4 regions of the Staphylococcus sp. Marseille-Q1834 genome follow, and region 2 is predicted to be linked to each of the others. Evidence: riboswitches for the same ligand, from Rfam matches in the RefSeq annotation. Region 2 holds a riboswitch; each other region holds the start of a gene.
What was found. A riboswitch is a leader RNA that binds a small molecule or an ion and turns the genes downstream of it on or off. The one in region 2 is predicted to bind thiamine pyrophosphate.

Region 1: another riboswitch for thiamine pyrophosphate. It lies ahead of LIX58_RS00800 (ECF transporter S component); the one in region 2 lies ahead of LIX58_RS05965 (3-oxoacyl-ACP reductase).
Region 3: another riboswitch for thiamine pyrophosphate. It lies ahead of thiC (phosphomethylpyrimidine synthase ThiC); the one in region 2 lies ahead of LIX58_RS05965 (3-oxoacyl-ACP reductase).
Region 4: another riboswitch for thiamine pyrophosphate. It lies ahead of LIX58_RS05025 (long-chain fatty acid--CoA ligase); the one in region 2 lies ahead of LIX58_RS05965 (3-oxoacyl-ACP reductase).

The regions. Positions count from the first base shown of each region.
Region 1 is NZ_CAKASN010000001.1:132,134-137,257, forward strand. Features, by position in the region: gene LIX58_RS00785 (class I SAM-dependent rRNA methyltransferase) at 1-773, opposite strand, end outside; gene auxA (lipoteichoic acid stability factor AuxA) at 950-2,245, opposite strand; gene graF (glycopeptide resistance-associated protein GraF) at 2,396-2,530, shown strand; TPP riboswitch at 2,669-2,769, shown strand; gene LIX58_RS00800 (ECF transporter S component) at 2,856-3,431, shown strand; gene LIX58_RS00805 (ABC transporter ATP-binding protein) at 3,444-4,847, shown strand; gene LIX58_RS00810 (energy-coupling factor transporter transmembrane component T family protein) at 4,840-5,124, shown strand, end outside.
Region 2 is NZ_CAKASN010000001.1:1,201,960-1,207,083, forward strand. Features, by position in the region: gene LIX58_RS05955 (DUF4064 domain-containing protein) at 1-617, shown strand, start outside; gene LIX58_RS05960 (LLM class flavin-dependent oxidoreductase) at 815-2,116, opposite strand; gene LIX58_RS05965 (3-oxoacyl-ACP reductase) at 2,210-2,959, opposite strand; TPP riboswitch at 3,088-3,189, opposite strand; gene LIX58_RS05970 (solute:sodium symporter family transporter) at 3,581-5,124, shown strand, end outside.
Region 3 is NZ_CAKASN010000001.1:1,011,358-1,016,481, reverse strand. Features, by position in the region: gene rarD (EamA family transporter RarD) at 1-542, opposite strand, end outside; gene LIX58_RS05120 (hypothetical protein) at 708-1,370, shown strand; gene thiC (phosphomethylpyrimidine synthase ThiC) at 1,486-3,222, opposite strand; TPP riboswitch at 3,409-3,512, opposite strand; gene LIX58_RS05110 (zinc ribbon domain-containing protein) at 3,619-3,834, opposite strand; gene LIX58_RS05105 (hypothetical protein) at 3,992-4,762, opposite strand; gene LIX58_RS05100 (PadR family transcriptional regulator) at 4,768-5,091, opposite strand.
Region 4 is NZ_CAKASN010000001.1:997,493-1,002,616, reverse strand. Features, by position in the region: gene LIX58_RS05045 (carboxymuconolactone decarboxylase family protein) at 45-458, opposite strand; gene LIX58_RS05040 (3M3SH-releasing C-S lyase) at 473-1,669, opposite strand; gene LIX58_RS05035 (DUF308 domain-containing protein) at 1,815-2,327, opposite strand; gene LIX58_RS05030 (ECF transporter S component) at 2,427-2,999, opposite strand; TPP riboswitch at 3,101-3,199, opposite strand; TPP riboswitch at 3,299-3,398, shown strand; gene LIX58_RS05025 (long-chain fatty acid--CoA ligase) at 3,469-4,536, shown strand; gene LIX58_RS05020 (acyl-CoA reductase) at 4,547-5,124, shown strand, end outside.

The sequences.
Region 1 (5,124 bases), 1.1 Mb from region 2:
AGTCCAAAGTTTTCTTCAGTTAGAGCACGTGAACGATTTGCTAAATCGACACTTGTCGTCATTTCCGCATTTTGAGCTGCTATAACTGAGAATGCCCCTGTATAACTAAATAAGTTAAGTATTGTTCTTCCTTCTGAAAAATGATCGCGTAATTTTTTACGTACTTCTTTTTGGTCTAAAAAGATACCTGTCATTAAACCATCATTTAAATCTACATTATAAAATGTAAAGTTTTCTTCTATTACAATTGGGAATTCTGGCGTTTCCCCTAACACATGGCCTCCAGTATACTCTGTATCTTTAAAACGCATCTTTTCATAAATTGACTTAAACTCAAATACATTTTGGATGGCTTCTACCACGTTGTAACGGAACTTGTAAATCCCTCTTGAATACCATTGAATAAGTAAATGGCCATTATAGTTATCAATTGTAAGACCACCTACGCCATCACCTTCAGCATTAAACAGTCTGAAAGCACTTGTGCCTTCAATATGATAATAATATTCTCTTTCTTCTAACGCTTGTTTAAACAAACTTTCGAAAAACTGAGTATTAATGACTTCGTTTTGGTCATAACTCAATACCCACCCTAAACCTTTATGTTGACGTCCAACATATGCAGTTGCAATGTATTGATCACTTTCAGTCATTAGATAAAATAAGTCGCCTTCTTTTAAATGGTCGTGTTGATAAATATCTTCTTCATCGACTAACGGATATTGATTTAAATATTTTGTTTCTTTTCCTTTATTTAAAGTTGCTATTTTCATTTCTAACGCTCCTATTTAAATCATATTTTTATTAGAAAATCTTTCCATTATACGTTCTTGTCTATTTTAACAAAATTAAATTTCACTTTATACTAAACAAAACTAAATAAAATAACTCCCCTCAAAGTTCTTCATTTTTAAAACTTTGAAGGGAGTTAATCATATACGTGATGATATTAAGGACGATCTCTTAACTGTAGCGTAAAGGCAATAATGACTGGTATTAACATAATGATTAATGTCGGTGTGATAAATATTGATAAAAGCAGACCGTGAAGCATAATGTTAATGAATTCTGTTAGTAATTTAAAGAATAAAATACTAATCATAAAGAGTTGTAAATAGTAGAATTTACCTCTCAAGTAATGTGTGAATGTAGTAGCTATATAAATAATGATAATAAACATTAGTAATAATAATGTTACCCATTCAACAACATATTGTGTTTGCGATAATTGCCATTCACCAGACACAAATAATGAATTTCGATTGTTAAATTCTATAAATGTAAATAAGAATAAAACAAAACCACAGAAGATTTCTACATACGCTGGTTTAATCCATTTAGGTCGACGCATCCAATTAGGAATATCGTCTTCTTGAATATCAAACACATTTTTAAATTTACTTTTGAATTTATCGCGTTTAGATCTAATTTTTTCTAAGTCTACACTTCTTCTCGTCTTATGTGCATATTCTGATGTTTTATCTTGAAGTTGTTTGAAATGAACTTTAGATTGAGTCGATACATTTCCTTTAGTAGTTCTTGATAATTCTGGTTCTTCTTCCCCTAATTCTTCCTTAGTTAATGGAAGTGATCTTCTTAAGAATAAGAAGTTCCAAATAGATGCTTGAGCTAATAGCCACATCACTAAGAAGAAAGTATCTACACTTAAAATATCAATTGGTGCAATTTCATTTGCGTCAATTTTGCCGTATAAAGAAATTTGAGTAATTAAATAAGCAATACCATATGAAACAATAATCCATAGATAGTGACTTTTTCTATTTTCGCTATAAAGTTCATCTTTATAGACGATATAGCCTGTATGGATAACAAATGGAATGACGAAAATCACTGCCCAAAAACCATATACTTGCGTCATTAATGTAATTGTAATAAGGAAATATAGAATTCCAATAACTAAAAAGAAAATTGAGATGTCGTAATCATATTTCGTAGTTCTATATAATGTATAACCAATTAACATTAAAAGAATACCAAACAAAATAATGATGACTGCACTAATAATAGGAAAGTTGCCTATGAATCTACTCATCACTCTAATTATTTCACTAAAGAATGCATTAAGAAAATCCCATAAATTATGTATCCTTAATTCAGCTTTATTTTTATCTTTTAGTTGTTTAATTAAAGGTAAATTGATTAGGATAATGAGACCCGTGAAGAGTGAAACGATACCGATTAAATAACTATAGATAATCTCGGTGTGTTTCTTAAGAAAAGACATACTGTTCACCTCAAAATTTATTATATATGAAGATTTTCATCTTGTCTTTAATAAAAAAATAAAATACTTCTCTAGACCTATTTAAGTTTAACCTACTTTTTATTGGGTAAACAATAGATGTAACAATTATTCAACGAGGAGTGTTGTATGATGACAAACGAAGATGCTAAAAAAACAGCAGCTGAACAAGCTAAAGAAGCTGAAGACAAATTAAAAGAACAAAAAGAAGAAAAAACTGACGATCTAGAGCAAACTAAGCAAGATGTTCAAGATACTTTAGATTAATTTAATTTTTTGCTACCAGTCAATTATTCATTGACTGGTAGTTTTTATTTTTTCAATTTTTTCTTTAAAATATATTTAAATTTAAAAGCATCTTGACAATATTTCTTAAAAGTCATACATTTAAGTTAAATTAAATATTCAACGCACTAGGGGTGTGTATACTGAGATGAGGAGTATCCTCGAACCCTTTGAACCTGATCTAGTTAAAAGCTAGCGTAGGAAAGTGTCGCTAATATAAATAATTGTAATACATACATAATGCATTTTATTTAAATTCACGCACAACTTTCTACGGAGGGTTGTGCGTTTTTTAGGAGGAAGTAGTATGTCAAAAGGTTTAAAGCTATCAGAAATCTTAGTAACGGTGCTGATTGCTGTTGTATTTGCAATTATTTATAACTTATGGTGGTTACCATATAATTTTGCTCAAGTAGCAGGGATTCATTTAGAGCAATTAACTTATGGTGTATGGTTCATGGCTGCTGTAGTAGCATATTTAATCATTCCTAAACCAGGAATTGCTTTAATTGCTGAATTTGCTGCTGGAGCTGGTGAAACAATCGTAATGGGGAAATTTGATATTCCGACTATTGTTTACGCAGTTTTACAAGGTTTAGCTTGTGAAATTGTTTTTGCTATTTTCAAATATAAATCACGTTCATTAATGGTAGCTGCTTTAGCTGGTTTAGCAACTGCATTAATATCATTCCCAGTTGATTATTACTATGGTTATTTAAAAGATGTAGCTACATGGAACTTAGTGTTATTTATAGTTTTCCGAGCAATTAGCGGAATTGTACTTTCAGGAATATTATCTTGGTTAATTGTTAAAGCACTTGATCAAACTGGTGTAACCAAATTATTCCGCCCTGCTTCTCAAAAAGATTACGACAACCTATAAGGGGAAATTCATGTGTTAAGAGTTAAAAATTTACGCCTAAAATACCCAAATGGTAATCGAAAAATTTTCGATAACTTAAATATAGAAATTAAAGATAAACAAAAAGTGCTTTTACTAGGTCCTTCTGGATCTGGTAAAAGCACATTGCTTAATGTTTTAAGTGGAATCGTTCCTAATCTTATTGAACTTCCTATGAAGTATGATGAATTAGAAATCGATTCACAATCTGGTGTAATCTTTCAAGACCCAGACACACAATTTTGTATGCCTAAAGTATATGAAGAATTAGCATTTGTACTTGAAAATAAACAAGTGCCTCGTCATGAAATGGATCAACAAATTGAAAATGCCCTTGCTTCTGTAGATTTAAATGTTACAGATGATACCTTTGTTAATCACTTAAGTGGCGGTATGAAACAGAAATTGGCAATAGTAGAAACAATTCTTCAAGAAGCGAACACACTTTTCTTAGATGAGCCTACTGCTATGTTAGATGTAGATGCTACAGCAGATTTATGGAAAAAACTAATCCATTTGTGGACAGATCAAACTGTACTTATTGTGGAACATAAAGTGGAACATATTTGGGAATATGTTGACCGTGTTATTTTAATGAATTACGAAGGTGAAATTATCGCAGATGATACACCTGATTACATACTTCAAAATTGCGAAGCATTACTTACAGAATATGGAGTTTGGCATCCTCATGCCTGGGCACACGCACCAAAGTCAAAATCACTATCGCCTAATAAAAATGAAGTATTATTAGATTTTAAAAATGGTGAAATTATTCGTGGAAAAAATAAATTGTTTGCTGTAGATGATTTTAGTGTTCATCCGGGAGAATGGATTACTATTACTGGTAAAAATGGAGCTGGAAAGACTTCTCTATTAGAATCTATTCTTCAATTAATTAAATATAGAGGACAAATGTTCTATCAAGATAAACAATTGAAAAAAATTAAGGATGCTGCTAAACACATGTATCTAGTTTATCAAAATCCAGAACTTCAATTTATTACGAATTCTGTCTATGATGAAATTAATATTCATTACAATCATTTAGATCGAAAAGCAGCAGATAATGAAACTCAACAATTATTAAAACTCTTACATTTAGAGAATGTAAAAGAGCAACATCCGTTTGAATTATCAATGGGCCAAAAACGACGTTTAAGTGTAGCAACCGCTCTAAGTTCAAAAGCTGATGTCGTTTTACTTGATGAACCTACATTTGGTTTAGATAGTCATAATACATTTCAATTAATAGAGTTATTTCAAGAACGCGTTTCTAATGGACAAACAATTATTATGGTTACCCATGATCCGGAAATTATTCGCCGTTACCCAACTCGTCGATTAAACGTTGAAAATGGACAACTTAAAGAGATGGCAGGTGAACTTCATGTTTGAACGATGGAAAAAACATTACACATTCGTTGATGATGTCAATATCATCACTAAATTATTACTTGGAGTATCTTTATTCTTCTTTGTTATCTTTGTTCATAATTTTGATTATATGATTTATATAACATTATTAATGTTCATTTTTTTACTTGCTTTTAATGGCACTGCTTTTAAAATTACCGGTTCATTTATAGTTGTATCTTCATTATTTGCATTATTGTCTTCTTTATTTATGATTTTATATGGCGATGGTACCCACATGATATTTAAATGGGGAATT
Region 2 (5,124 bases):
ACCACAATGATAGAAATGATAATCGTAACGATAGAGACAACCATGACAGACATGATAGTGATCGTAAAGATGTAAATGCTAGTAACAATGCCTTCATTTTAGATGAAGAAGATAAAGCTAAAGAACAGGACTATATTAAAGAACATTATTCAAACGATGATGAACACGATGTACATGAGGGCAGTCATAATTCTAGTCATAGCAATGACAATGAGCGTCATAATCGTGACCATTTATATGATGATAATGGTTACCGTCGTGACGATGACCGTAATTATAACCATGATACAGACCGTCATGAGTATCGTTCATCAAATCACCGTGATGATTTAAACCATTTTGATGATGACTTTAATCGTCGTAATGATGTAGAGTGGTCAGCAGATAACGGTAACGATGATCATAATAATATTGGTAGAACATTAACGAATGATGAAGATAATCATCATGACAACGATAACAACTATCGTCGTAGTGATAGATATAATCACAATAATAATAATGATTCAATTGGCTTAAATAAAGATCTTGAAAAGGAACACCATAACGATGATTTCTTAAAAGATGAAGCTAAAAAATTACAAGATAAGAAAGATAATGACCCTTACAAATATTAAGTGTTGTTATCAGTAAAGGAGCGAGCCTGTCTTTCAGGTTCGCTTTTTTATATGAATTAAATAAGGCGATGGTGCTCCTAAGTTAGCATCATCGCCTTTATACGTTAATTTCTATTATATGGATTAATAAATTGGGTATTGGATATAAATGAATTTGAATTAAATGATATAGATAATAATGAATGTCTTTTTTATTTCTAATTTAGCCCTAAGTGATCTATCAGGGTATGTCCTGTATACGTTGTGCGATATAAACCACGACGTTGTAATTCAGGAACGATTAAATCTACAAAGTCTTCTAAACTATGTGGGAGGGAAGGTGGCATTAAATTAAAGCCATCTGCGACACCTTCGTTGAACCAATGTTCCATTTCGTCTACGATGTCTTCAGGTGTGCCTACTAAGGTTAAATGTCCGCCTCCAGCATTTAAATAGCCAAGTAATTCACGAACAGTCGGTTGTTTATCATTAATGATTTCAAGGATAGTTTCGTAACGACCCTTTGGTCCACTAAATTCCTCAAGTGGGGGTAATTCGGGAACGGGTTGGTCTAGTTCCCAATTACTACAATCTTGTTGAACAAAGAAACTTAACTGTTTCAAAGCCGTTTCAACGGGAAGTAAAGCATCTAGCTCTGCTTTCTTAGCTTCCGCTTCTTCACGTGTACGCCCTACATACGTTACTAATCCAGGAAAGACTTTAATGTATCTTGGGTTATCTGTGTTTTGTTTCATTTGAGCATCTAATCTTTCACGGTAGCGTTGAGCTTGTTTCAAATTCCATGATACTGAATAAACGGCATCTGCATATTTCGTAGCCAACGCAATACCTTGGTCAGATGCGCCTGCTTGCATAGCAACTGGCTTTCCTTGTGGGCTTTGTGGTGTTGTTAGTGGCCCACGTACTTGGAAATATTTACCTTTATGGTGAAGCGGTTGTATCGTTGTCGTATCCATCAACGTCCCAGCTTCACGATGAGGTTGAAAGTCTTCCGTAGTCCATGACTCAAACAATCCATTAACGACGCGGGCGAATTCGTCCGCCTTTTCATAGCGAACAGCATGCTCAGGCAATGCCTCCATACTATGGTTCTGAGCCTCCACGTCTGTCATAGAAGTTACTAAATTCCAACCGACACGGCCGCCAGTGATATGGTCCAAGCTTAATAACTGACGCGCTGCCGTGAATGGATTTGAAAATGTACTCGAGATAGTGGGCACCAAACCGACATGATGTGTCACTTGGGAAATAGCTGTTAAGTTAATGAGGGGGTCAAACCAGAAACTCGGCATCGTGGTGAAACCTGGATTGAAGGCCTGATTATCCGCAAAGAAGACGACGTCAAATAGTCCTTGCTCAGAAAGTTGAGCTAGCTCTTGATAATAGGTAATATCACCAAGACGTTCAACACTTGAGTAAGGTTGTTGCCAAGCTGCCTGATGGTGACCACACCCATAAATTAAAATACCAATGTGTAATTGCTGTTTCTCTTTCGTCATAATGAATCACTAACACTCCAGTTTGTTGTTGGGATTTTGATTAAATAGAGAATAATGCGCTTAATGAAAACGTCGCATTTAACTCTAAGTGGTTTAGTTCATTGTTAAACCGCCATCAACTGTAATGTTTTGTCCTGTAATACCGTTGGCTGCTTCAGAACTTAAGTACGCTACCATATTTGCCACATCTTGAGGTGTTGTCACTTTACGTAAAGGTGTTGTTTGAGCGATTAAGTCAAATACTTCTGGTGTGGTTACTGCACTGGCGTCAGTTGTCTTTAATAAACCACCAGAAACCATATTAGCTGTAATACCATATTGACCTAATTCAGCAGCGATATTACGTGTGAAACCAATTAAACCTGCTTTTGCAGTTGTATATTCATGATATGGGACAACAGGATTTTGGAATAAGTTTGTACCAATACTGATGATGCTACCAGCGTTACGTTCGATAAATTGAGGAACTACACTTTGAGCAACGTTAAATGCTGCTTTTAACGTACCATCAATTTGTTGTTGGTAATCTTCCCAGCTTAAGTCTTTGAATGCTTTTTGAGCAACGGGATCGAACTTGAAGTTAACTAATGCATTGTTCACTACTACATCGATTTGTCCGAAGTGAGCTGTTGCTTCTTTCACTAAACGGTCCACTTCTTCACGTTGTGTCACGTCTGCTTGTAGTGTGATTGCGTTGTCGCCTAATTTGGTTGCTAACTGTTCAGCAGCTTCTTTACTCTTATTGTAATTAATGACAACTTGAAATCCTTGTGACACTAATGTTCTTGCGATGACTGCGCCTAAACCACGGCCGCCGCCTGTTACTAATACTGTTCTTGCCATTGCACGAGCCTCCATCACTTTGATTTTACAGTAAAAAAATACGCAACCTTCGTTAGGAAAGTTGCGTAAATAATAGATATGTATATATAAGCAAGAGATTAACACACGTGTTATCCCTATTATCATCTAAAATTTATCCCACACTTTCCTACGCTAGTATGAACTAGTTCAGGTTCAAAGGGTTCGAGGACATGCCTCATCTCAGTTAAAAAACACCCCTAGTGCATATATTAATACTATATTTACAATGTATAATTTTTAAATTTAGAAGTCAAGGCAATTGTATATAGTAGGTCATCTTGCTCCAGTTTTTCATTTTCAACCGAAAAATGAGCGTCGTATTATAAATTTCATAGGTTAATTAATCTAAATTAATTAAAAGTTGATTTGTAAACTTTATCAAAAGTTATTAAAATTAAAAACGAACAAGTTTTATGATTAAAAAAAGTATTGGAAATTATTTTAATGTATATGTGCGCCATATAGTAAGATTTATTCATTTTTCAATCTAAAAAAGGAAATATAAACGTTGAATGCAAGTGAGGATTTAACGTTTTTTTATTGCAAAGAATGAATGATGATTGCAATTTATAAATTTTTTATAAGGAGAGAGAAAGAAGTATGAATTGGCTAGCAGTCCTATTATTCTTAGGCGTAGTTATCGGCATTAGTATTTATGCGTATTGGCGCTCGAAAAAAGTACAAACCGATAGCGCAGACGGTTATTTTATGGGAGGCAATACCTTAACAGGTTTCACCATTGCTTCAACGATTATCATGACCAACCTATCGACGGAACAACTAGTGGGTCAAAATGGTCAAAGTTATGGTAAAGGCATGGAGGTAATGGCGTGGGAGATTACTGCTGCCGTAGCGGTCGTCTTACTAGCATGGGTCTTCCTTCCTAAATATTTACGCTATGGTGTTTCTACCATTTCTGAATTCTTAGAGATGAGATACGATACATTTACGAAACGCTTTGTATCCATCCTATTTATCTTTACGCATGTAGTGTCATTTATGCCAGTTGTCTTATACTCAGGTTCTTTAGTATTTAATAAAATGTTCTACGTGGGAGATTATTTAGGCGTAAGTGACACAACAGCGACGATTATTATTTCACTAACAATCGGTATTATTGGGGTACTTTACCTCTTTGTAGGTGGTTTATCTATTAGCGCATTCAGTGATTCCATTTACGGTATCGGCTTAATCGTTGGCGGTTTAATCGTAACGTTAATTGGTTTACATCACGTGGGCGATGGTGGATTCGTCAAAGGTTTCGATCATATCGTTCAACATACTCCAGAGAAACTGAATGCATTCGGAGCAGTAAATTCAAATATCGTACCATGGCCAACATTATTCTTTGGTATGTTTTTCAATAACTTATTCTTCTGGTGCGCAAATCAAATGATTGTTCAAAAAGCACTAGCCGCTAAAAACTTAAAAGAATCACAAAAAGGTGCCATTTACTTAAGTATCTTTAAAATATTTGGACCTATCTTCACAGTGATTCCTGGTATCATTGCATATAATTATTTCAATGGTGGTATTGATAAAAACGATAATGCCTACCCAGCACTTATCCAAAGCATTTTACCAGATTGGTCATTAGGTCTCTTTGGTGCCGTAATCTTTGGTGCAATACTAAGTTCATTTGTTGGTTCATTAAATAGTACAACGACATTATTCACATACGATTTCTATCAACCCATCTTTGGTAAGAAAGCATCAGATAAACACATTGCCCGCGTAGGGCACGTAGCGACAGTTGTTATTGGTGCTATCTGTGTTGGTCTGTCACCATTCATTTCATTATTCCCAAGTGGTTTATATGCGATTGTTCAACAATTTAATGGTGTTTATAGTATGCCTGTGCTTGCATTAGTACTCGTAGCATTTTTCTCTAGACGTACCTCTAAGTTAGGTGCTAAAATAGCACTGTTTACACATATTATTTTATATGTCATTGTAAGTTTGGCATTCCCACAAATTAATTATCTCTATACATTTAGTGTCATCTTCTTTATTGATTTAATCATTGTACTTATTTTCAATAAATTGAAACCATCTAACGAATTTGACTTAAATACTAATAACGCTAAAGTGGACATCACACCTTGGAAATATCGCTATATTGCCGGTAGTATCATTTTAGCTTT
Region 3 (5,124 bases), 190 kb from region 2:
ATTGCTTCGACTTGAACCAATTTTTTCAATAAACCATAAATACCAAATGAGAAGGCTAACATTAACGAAATAATTGGGAATTCGCCAACTCGAATGGTCATGTATAATACACCGATTGCTGCGCACAGAATGGCGAGAGATTCAAACTTATTAAATCTTTCTTTCAAGAAAATAAATGCTAATAAGATACTTACTAATGGATTGATGTAATAACCAAGACTTGCTTGTAACACATGCCCATTAGAAACTGCCCAAATAAAAGTTCCCCAATTAATTGTAATCACATAACCAGCAATGATAATCGCGACAAGTTGGATTGGATTTGTAAAAAGATGCGTTAGATCACGTTTAAAGGTTTGTGACTTTCTTAAAATGAAGACCATTAAAATCATGAACACCATCGAAAGTACGATACGATAGGCTAAAATTTCAAATGCACTAATTCCACCTATTAAACGCCAATAAATTGGAAGTATTCCCCATAATAAATGTGCCCCTAGCGCAAAGAGTATATCTTTTTTAAATTCAGCATTAGAATCCATCTTTCAACCTCCTAGCTGTATAACCCTGGAAATATGTAATAAGTAATATATCTATCGTATCAATAGTTAAGATTATTGAATACAAAAATTGCTCAAAATTTTAAAACTATATTATTATGTAAAATCGGGTAGTATGTAGTAAATGAATTATAAAGGAGATACAGCATGGATAAAATATTGAGTTTTTTAATTATCATGTGGATGTCAACGATTGGTTTACTTAAATTTTTATATGCTCATTTTAGTTTTCCATTATTAATTCTTTTAGTTATTTTGATATTTTATCCTCAAATTAAAAATATTCTAATGGATTTAAAGAAATTCACTTTTAATTGGAAAGATACAACTTTAGTATTTGAACGAGAAAAAAACGAAACAATAAATGACCTTAATAATCTAGTTAAACTTAAAATTAGTGAAGAAGGTAAATCCTTATTATATGAAGGACATAGAGGTGGACCCTTAAAATATCCAAATAAAAAGGATTATTTATATAAAGGTGAATTAACTATAAACAAAGACTTTTTCATGCATGAAGTTAAAAAAGAAGGTAAACTTCACGTAGTCAATGAATTATACAATTGGTATGAGATTAATCGAAATCAACATTACAATGATAATTTCAGAGGAGCAATTTTAGAAGAAAATAATCCAGTAAATATTAACGCTGATAGAGCTATAAAAAGATTTTATTTATTATGTAATGATGTAGATGATATAGACGATTTTATTAATTTAGATGATATTGATAATTATAGAATCGCTATTTTTACGTTCACAGATACTATTGAAGCTATGACAAAATATGCACAACAAATGGGTACTTAATATATTATATTTTAGACATCCCTACCTCTAACTTCACACAACCCGAAGTCTTACCCAGTGTTTTAAAACTAAAAAAGCAGTGACTTCGAGAGCCACTGCCATAAATCATTTTGTATTATTGATAGATTTTATTGCCTGATTTTCTAAACTCTTCAGCTTTTTCTTTCATACCTTCTAATTGCTCTTTATAAGAGTCACGAATGTCATGGGATAATTTCATTGAACAGAATTTCGGACCACACATACTACAGAAATGCGCAATTTTCGCAGCTTCAGATGGTAAGGTTTCATCATGGAATTCTCTAGCACGTTCAGGATCTAATGATAAGTTAAATTGGTCAATCCAACGAAATTCAAAACGTGCTTTACTAATTGCGTCATCTCGCACTGTCGCGCCTGGTAATCCTTTCGCTAAATCAGCCGCATGTGCTGCGATTTTATAAGTCACTACGCCATCGCGAACATCGTCCTTATTCGGTAAACCAAGATGTTCTTTAGGTGTTACGTAACATAACATCGCTGTGCCATGACTCGCTATTTGAGCTGCGCCAATAGCAGACGTAATATGGTCATAAGCTGGTGCGATGTCAGTAACTAAAGGTCCTAATGTATAGAATGGTGCTTCTTTACAATAGACATCTTCTAAGTCTTGGTTCTCTTTAATTTTATGCATTGGAATATGCCCAGGTCCTTCAATCATGACTTGTACATCATGCTTCCATGCAATCTCAGTTAACTCACCTAGTGTTTTAAGCTCTGCAATTTGGCTTTCATCATTCGCATCATAGATAGAGCCCGGACGTAAACCGTCTCCTAATGACACGGCTACATCATATTTATTTAAGATTTTACAAATATCTTCAAAATGGGTATATAAGAAACTTTCTTCATGATGTGCAAGACACCATTGCGCAATGATTGAGCCCCCGCGTGAGACAATGCCTGTTAAACGGTCGACAGTTAATGGAATATAATGTAACAACACACCGGCGTGAATTGTGAAGTAGTCGACGCCTTGTTCAGCTTGTTCAATAAGTGTGTCTCGATAGACTTCCCAAGTTAAGTCTTCAGCTATCCCATTCACCTTTTCCAAAGCTTGATAAATCGGCACGGTACCGACTGGCACTGGTGAATTACGAATTAAATATTCGCGAGTAGAATGGATATTCTTGCCTGTCGATAAGTCCATCATCGTATCTGCGCCCCAATGAATGGCCCATACCAATTTCTCGATTTCCGCTTCGATTGATGAAGACACAACGGAGTTACCAATGTTCGCATTAATCTTAACTTTGAAGTTCTTACCGATAATCATCGGCTCTGATTCAGGATGATTAATGTTATTCGGAATAATCGCACGTCCTCGCGCAATTTCATCTCTAACGAATTCTGGATCCACTTGTTCACGAAGCGCAACAAACTTCATTTCTTTCGTAATAATGCCGCGTTTCGCATAATGCATTTGCGTTACAACTTTATCTTTCATTGCACGTTTCGGTTGATAATGAAAAGGGTGCGCCACATAGTTCTTGTGTCCATCTTTCTTAAAGCCATTATCAATCGATTGAATCTTGCGTCCTTCGTAACTTTCAATGTCCTCACGTTCCACAATCCATGAACTTCTAAGTTTAGGAAGTCCTCGATTAATATTTACCTCGTAATTCTCATCGTGGTATGGACCTGCTGTGTCATATACAACGACAGGTTCATTCTTGAAAGAGCGATTCTCAAGTTGCGTATCCGACAATTCAATTTGTCGAAATGGTACTTTGATATCAGTGTCTTCTCCTTGTTTGAAAATACGTGTGCTTGCTGGAAAATTCTTTTTAAATTTAATTAATTCTTGTTTCATATACATAACCTTTCTAAGACGCTAGGGTTATCTCAGATGACTGATATAAAATTGCGCACAAAAAAACATTCAGCTAAACACTGAATGCATAAGAAAATAAGCGAAAGTATATTAAACAAATGTATGTATCTCAACGTATTAAAGTAGAACACGGAAGAACCAAGTTCCTTTAATACCTCTTAGTTTAAATGTACTCACTTGCTTCCCTACGCTAGTACTAACTAGATCAGGTAAAAAGGGTTGGAGCCTTAAACTCCTTTCAGCCACTTAAAGCACCCCTAGCAGATGATATTGTATTACAAGCATAATTATACCAAACGTGTCATATTACTACAAATTAAGATTTGTTGTGTACAGAAAAAACAGTGACTTTATTAGCCACTGTCAAAACTTCGCTTATCCACCAAAGAATAAGTCAATAATGTCACTTGTTCTATTATTATCGACTTTATAAAACTCTGTATAACCACAATTTTTACAAGTAATTGTCTTAAAGTTGTTATGTTGTACATCAAACATCTTTGATAAACCTGAACCTGTTGCAGATAACGTGCCTTCTTCCACTTCCGTATGACCACATTTTACACAACCATTACCTTGATTCTCAGACATAAAATCACTCCTTAAATGACTTCTTATCATTCTTATAACCTATAATGCAATGTTTAAGCATTAAACCTTAATACAAGTCTTTACGAACTCTTATAAAGCGCGATTTAATACTCTTTATTAAAATATTATCTTCAAATCAACGCTAGTAAATAATACTTTAATTCTTCTCTTTGCGATTAGTGTAATAAGCGTGAACAAAAAATGCTACTTGCATAAGCGCCAATAAAATGATTGATGCTGTGAGTGATACGATAATGAATTGGCTGTCTGAATGATTATGCGCTCTAAATAATTGGCCAATGATGTTGGGTAGGCAAACGATGAACGCAATAAGTGCGAATATTTTTTGTTTAACGATAAAGCATGCAATCATCACTATTGCGAGTAATACGATGCCTAATATAATACTTTGTGTTTGTGATAAAGTTGCAATTGTATAAATTGGGTAATGCTTTGAGATATAGGTACTTAAAATCATAAGTCCAAATATGATTGCGCCACCTATAAATGCAAATAGATAAACTTTCTTTTGCTCGCCGTATTTAATAAAGATTTTTTTCAAAAGAAATAGCGGAGCTATAATACTTATTACGAATATGAAAATCACGTTTAAGATATAGCTTACCGTTAGCGAGAATTCTTTATCAAATAAGTCCGGAATCGTGTAGATTGCGAACATAAAAATTGCGAAATAAGTAAGATACTTAGGTAAGCCTTTAGTAAAACTCATTTCTTTGGAAAAGTTATCTGCATACTCTTTCACAGGCGTGTTTAAAATACCGCTAACATCATCGCCATTTTGCTCTGCTGTTTCAAAGTGATCTTGTAATTCATCACCAATTGCATGTACTTCTTCTTCGTCTTTACCTCTAAATAATAATTCAGCTTTCAGTTTAAACAAGTAGTCTTCTTGTTCTTTACTTAGCATCTTCATCACTCTCCGAATAAATTATTCATTCCTGAGTTGAGATAACTCCATTTTTCTTTAAAACGTTGTAACTCTTCTTTGCCACTTTCAGAAATAGTGTAATACTTACGTTTTGGTCCGCCGTTGTCTGATTTGCGAGTAGTTGTATTCACATAGCCTTTTTTACTTAATCTCAGAAGCACTGGATAAATACTACCATCGCTTATTTCAGGAAACTGATTTTCTTTTAATTTCTCTAAAATTTCATAACCATACGTTTCGCCTTTTGCTATAAGTCCAAGTATTGCGCCATCTAAAAGCCCCTTCATCATTTGATTGGATACTGACATGTCATCACCTTTTTATTAACTATCTTATAATAT
Region 4 (5,124 bases), 200 kb from region 2:
CCCAGGCTCATTTAGAGTGCTGGGGGTCTAATTTTTAGTTATTGTTATTCAATTGGTTCCAAATTCATGATTGCGCCAAAGTTTTGTTGGGCATTAGTAAACGTAATAAATGCTACAAGTTCTACGATTTCTTGGTCTGTTAATCCTTCTTTAAGCACTTCAATAATATTGTTTGGAATTTGATCACCCATTTTAATAAATACCTCGGTAAAGCCAATGCAAATAGAAGATTTTTCATCTTTTAAACTGCCGGTAGGTTGACCTTTTGCTTTACAGTATTTACATCCATTTTTCTGCGCCAACATTCTTCGTATTTCTTCTTTCAATTCTTTACTTAAAGCGCCATCGTTCTCTAATAAATCACTAAGTTGTGTCCATGAAGTCATTAATTCAGGCTGGTGACCTAATAATTTTTGAAATGGTGTACTTCCATTATTTGATGGTTGAATGATTGTCATAATTTCTCCTCTATTTATACTAATGCGTTTTTTATTTTTTGTAGACCTTTTTTCATAATTTCTCGTGGAATGGCAATGTTTATTCTGACGTGACCTTCTGCATTATGAACAAATTGTTCTTCACCTTCAATAATGACACCTGCATGCTTAATAAAATATTTAGCTATAGGTTCGTCGATTTTTTTCTTATCAATGTAATAACTTAAGTCTACCCATGCTAGGTAAGTTGCTTCTGGTATTTTAAATTTTGCATGTGGAAGTTCATTTTCCAAGAATTCTGCTAAATATTTAAAATTGTCATCTAAATAATGATTCATTGCTTCCAACCAGTCTTCGCCCTTTTCATAAGCAGCTTGTGTTGCAACGATGCTCAAAGGATTCTCCGTACTAAAGTGACGTAACTTCCATGTCTTTAGTAATCTTTTATTAGGAATGATAATGTTTGAGAACATAAGACCTGCGATGTTGAACGCTTTACTTTGAGACATTGTGGTAATAATCTTATCGTAATCTGGCACAGCCCTAGCAAATGGAATGTGCGTTTGACCAGCGCGTTTAATATCACAGTGAATCTCATCTGAAATGACCCACACATCATTGTCTTGCATAATTTTTCCTAATTGTTGTAACTCATCTTCTGACCATACTCTACCTGTTGGGTTATGTGGATTAGCAAAGATACACAGTTTTATATTTTCTGTTTCTACTTTTTTACAGACATCTTCATAGTCGATTTCATAATATCCATTGTTATTAATAAGTGGTAAATAAACAGGCAACACATTATTTTTGTCGCATGCCATTTTGAATGGCCCATAACTTGGCGTAAGGATTAAGGCTTTGTCATCCTCGTCGCAAATATAATTTACTAATTCTATGAGGCCAGCCACAATGCCGTGAGAGAAGACGAGTTGTTCTTGAGGAAAAGTATAACCAAAACGTCGTTCAGTCCACGAAACGAAAGCTTCATAATACTCTGAGCCAAAAATATTAGTATAGCCTAGAATTTTTTTATCTAATCTATCACGTATAGCATCTAAAACTACCTCTGGTGTGGCAAAGTCCATATCTGCAACCCACATGCGAATCAATTCATCATTATCTGCTATATCTGAAACGTCAGCATCTCCAAATAAATAACCTTTGTAACCTTCCACATTCATAGCATTGGTATAGCGACGCTCTATAACTTCATCAAAATTGTAATTCAAAGTATCCCCTCCTGAAATTTATTTTCTTAATTATCATTTTAATACTTATTATTTTTAAATTCACTTTTTTAAAAAAGAGCATTATAGCCACCTATTTAAAAAAGCTATTTCCCCAAATACTGAGAAAATAGCTTTTTAGACTCTACTAAGCTAGGCCATCAATAACATAAGTGACGCCTAGTACTGCGAATGTGAAGGCAATCATTAATGATACGAAGATCATACCCATCATTGGATTAAATAGTAAGAGAATTCCTAAAATAAGACCTAGTATATTGACAATAATAGATAAAAATCGTAAGCGATTTTGATGAGAGATTGTAAATAAACCAATAGTTGAACTTACAATAAACCATGCTGCGAACATGAAGACGAAGAATTCAGAACTTGCGCCTACGTTAAACTTTACTAATAACCCAAAAATGATATCGATAATACCAATAATAATGATTAAACCTGTACCGCCTCCAGCTAACGCTTTCGTCGCGCGTCTGAATAACAGTTGGATGATACCGTTAATAAAAATAAATAAACCGATTAACCAAGTTAATGTATAAAAGTTCTTTACAGGATAGCTAAATATAATAATTGCTACTATAAGGAGCAACGTTCCCATAATCAAACTTGACCATTTCAATTTGCCGTTGTTTTGTGACAATATAATAACTCCTTCCAACTAACAAAAACAATAACTTAAGTATAGTCAAGTTATAACTTGGTAACAATAAATAATACTTAAATATTAAAGTGATATATTTTATAATGCATCAATATCATCTTTAGTGGAACTTCGGTATAGATTCGTCACCCCTGTTTTTTCTAGTGCTTTTACAATATAATATCCAAATGCACCTGACAAAAATGTTCCACTTAGAATTCTAATCGTGTACAGCAAAATTATATTCCAAGTTGCTAACTCTCCCAAATAATTGAATAACCAATCAACTGGTATAGTAAATATTCCAGCAGTTGCACCAGCTAACATAGCCACTGCTAGTTTAGTAGATTTATATTTAAAAATTAAAAATATAATTTCACATGCCAAGCCTTGAGCTAAACTATGTAATAATATAGACATATTGATATCACCTGATAAAATTGTCTCCCCAGCTCCTGCAGCTAATTCTGCTAATAAAGCTACACCAGGTTTGCGAATTATTAGAAATGCTACAACCGCAGCGATAAACCAAAGTCCATAGGCTATTTGATCTAAGTGTAGTCCTAAAGGCTTTAACGCTGCCACAGTTAATCCTACACCTTTATAAATTAATCCAAAAATAAAACTAATTAAAACAGTAACTAATATGTCTGCCAGACTTAACTTTTTCAACGTTTTCTTACTCCTTTACACAATTGTGCAGAGAATAGTACATAAAAAAACACAAACTTATCTAACTAGATAGTTTGCGCATATAAAAAAGTATATATTTTTATTATTGATATATACTTCCCTACGCTAGTGCTAACTAGTTCAGGTTCGAAGGGTTTGGATTGCTCCATCTCAGTTTAAAAACACCCCTAGTACTTATATCTGCCTTAATTTAAATATAGTTTTCTTTTATTTTTTTGTCAAAAATTAGTTTTGATATTTAATTCACATTTCAATATAATATTAATAAGACTAAAATTATATATCACTATGGGTGCTATTTGCTGAGAGAAGTTGATAACTTCAACCATTGAACCTGATATGGCTAAAACCAACGTAGGAAAGTGATTTTAGATAGATAATATCCACTAAAGCAGGGAGCACTATAATTGTGTCTCTCTGTTTTTATATTATAAAGGAGTAGATATAAATGACCTTTGATCAAATCAAACAGTATATTTATCAATTTATTGAATATGGAAGCTCAAATGATTTCCCTACAGTTGCTTTAAAGCTATTTGAGTTTCAATATAATGAAAACCATGACTATCAAAAATTTTGCTTATCTCAAGGTAAAACGCCTCAGACAGTTAACGATTGGAAAGATATTCCAGCTGTACCAATTAATGCTTTCAAACATGCAACATTTAGTGCTATACCACCTAAAGAAGCTCAATTTGTCTATATGACTAGTGGTACTACTAGCGGAATTAAAGGTAAGAATTACCATAAAGATTTAGATGTTTATGATTTAGCTATGACTTCCTTTTTCAAAAAAATGTTCCTTTCAGATTGTAGTAAAATTGAAATGTCTATATTATTCCCTACTCCTCAAGAATTACCGAATTCTTCATTAGCTCATTACCTTGAAGTTGCAAAGTCAACATTTGGAACGGTAAATAGTGCTACTTATATAGATAAAAATGGAATTCAATATTCTGAACTCATTAAAGCTTTAAGACAATCTGAAGCACATAAAACTCCGTTTGCTTTACTAGGAGCGAGTTACAGCATTGTTCACTTAATAGAATATCTAGAAGAGCATAATTTAGCTTTTAAATTACCTGTAGGTAGCCGAGTATTAGATACTGGAGGTTACAAAAATCGCTCAAAAGAGCTACCTCAACAAGAATTTTACGATAAAGTATCAAATCTATTTAATATTCCAAAAGATATGTGTATTAATATGTATGGCGTCACTGAGTTAAGTACTCAATTTTATGACAAAGGAAATGAAACCTCTCCATCAATTAAATTCGCACCTCATTGGTGTCGAAGTCGTGTGGTTAACCCTATGACCATGGAAGATGTTGCTTATAATGAAAAAGGTATTTTAATCCATTATGATTTAGCAAACTATAATTCTGTTGCAACAATAATGATGGAAGATGTTGGAGAGCCTACTCAAGAAGGGTTTATTTTACATGGAAGAACTGAAGGAGCATTAGCAAAAGGTTGCTCATTAGCTGTTGAAGAATTTTTAAATTCTAAAAATTAAGGAGATACATATGAAGCTAAAAGTAGGACATGTTCCTTTTATAGACAGTCACGAATTAAGCTATAAAGAAATCAAATTTCAGAATTATACTGCTTTAGTACCTGATTTGACTAAAGCTCAATTAGAATTCGTTTGTTCTAAAATAAAAGAAAATAGAATAAATTTACAAAATTATTCAACTACTAAAATTATTAATTTAATTGATACAGCTATTCATATTTTTTTAGATTCACAGTCTAAATGGCGAAAAAGTATTGATGAAATAATACCTCAAATTACTGGCTATAGTTCAGAAATTCTTAAAGTAGGATTTACTAAATACTTAACTACTTTCAGAAAATATGAACTTCAGCAGTTCATATCAGAAGATTTTTATAATCCTAATATTTTAGAGCAATTTGTTCCTAATCATAAAGGGGGATTCTCAAAGGCCATTGCGCCAGATATTATCACTCACATATGGTCCGGTAATGTTCCAGGCCTTCCTTTATGGAGTCTAATCAGCAGCTTAATAGTTAAGTCTGGAAGTATTTGTAAGTTACCTAAGTCTGAGCCTTTTATTGCTAGCTGGTTTGTTCAACTTTTAAC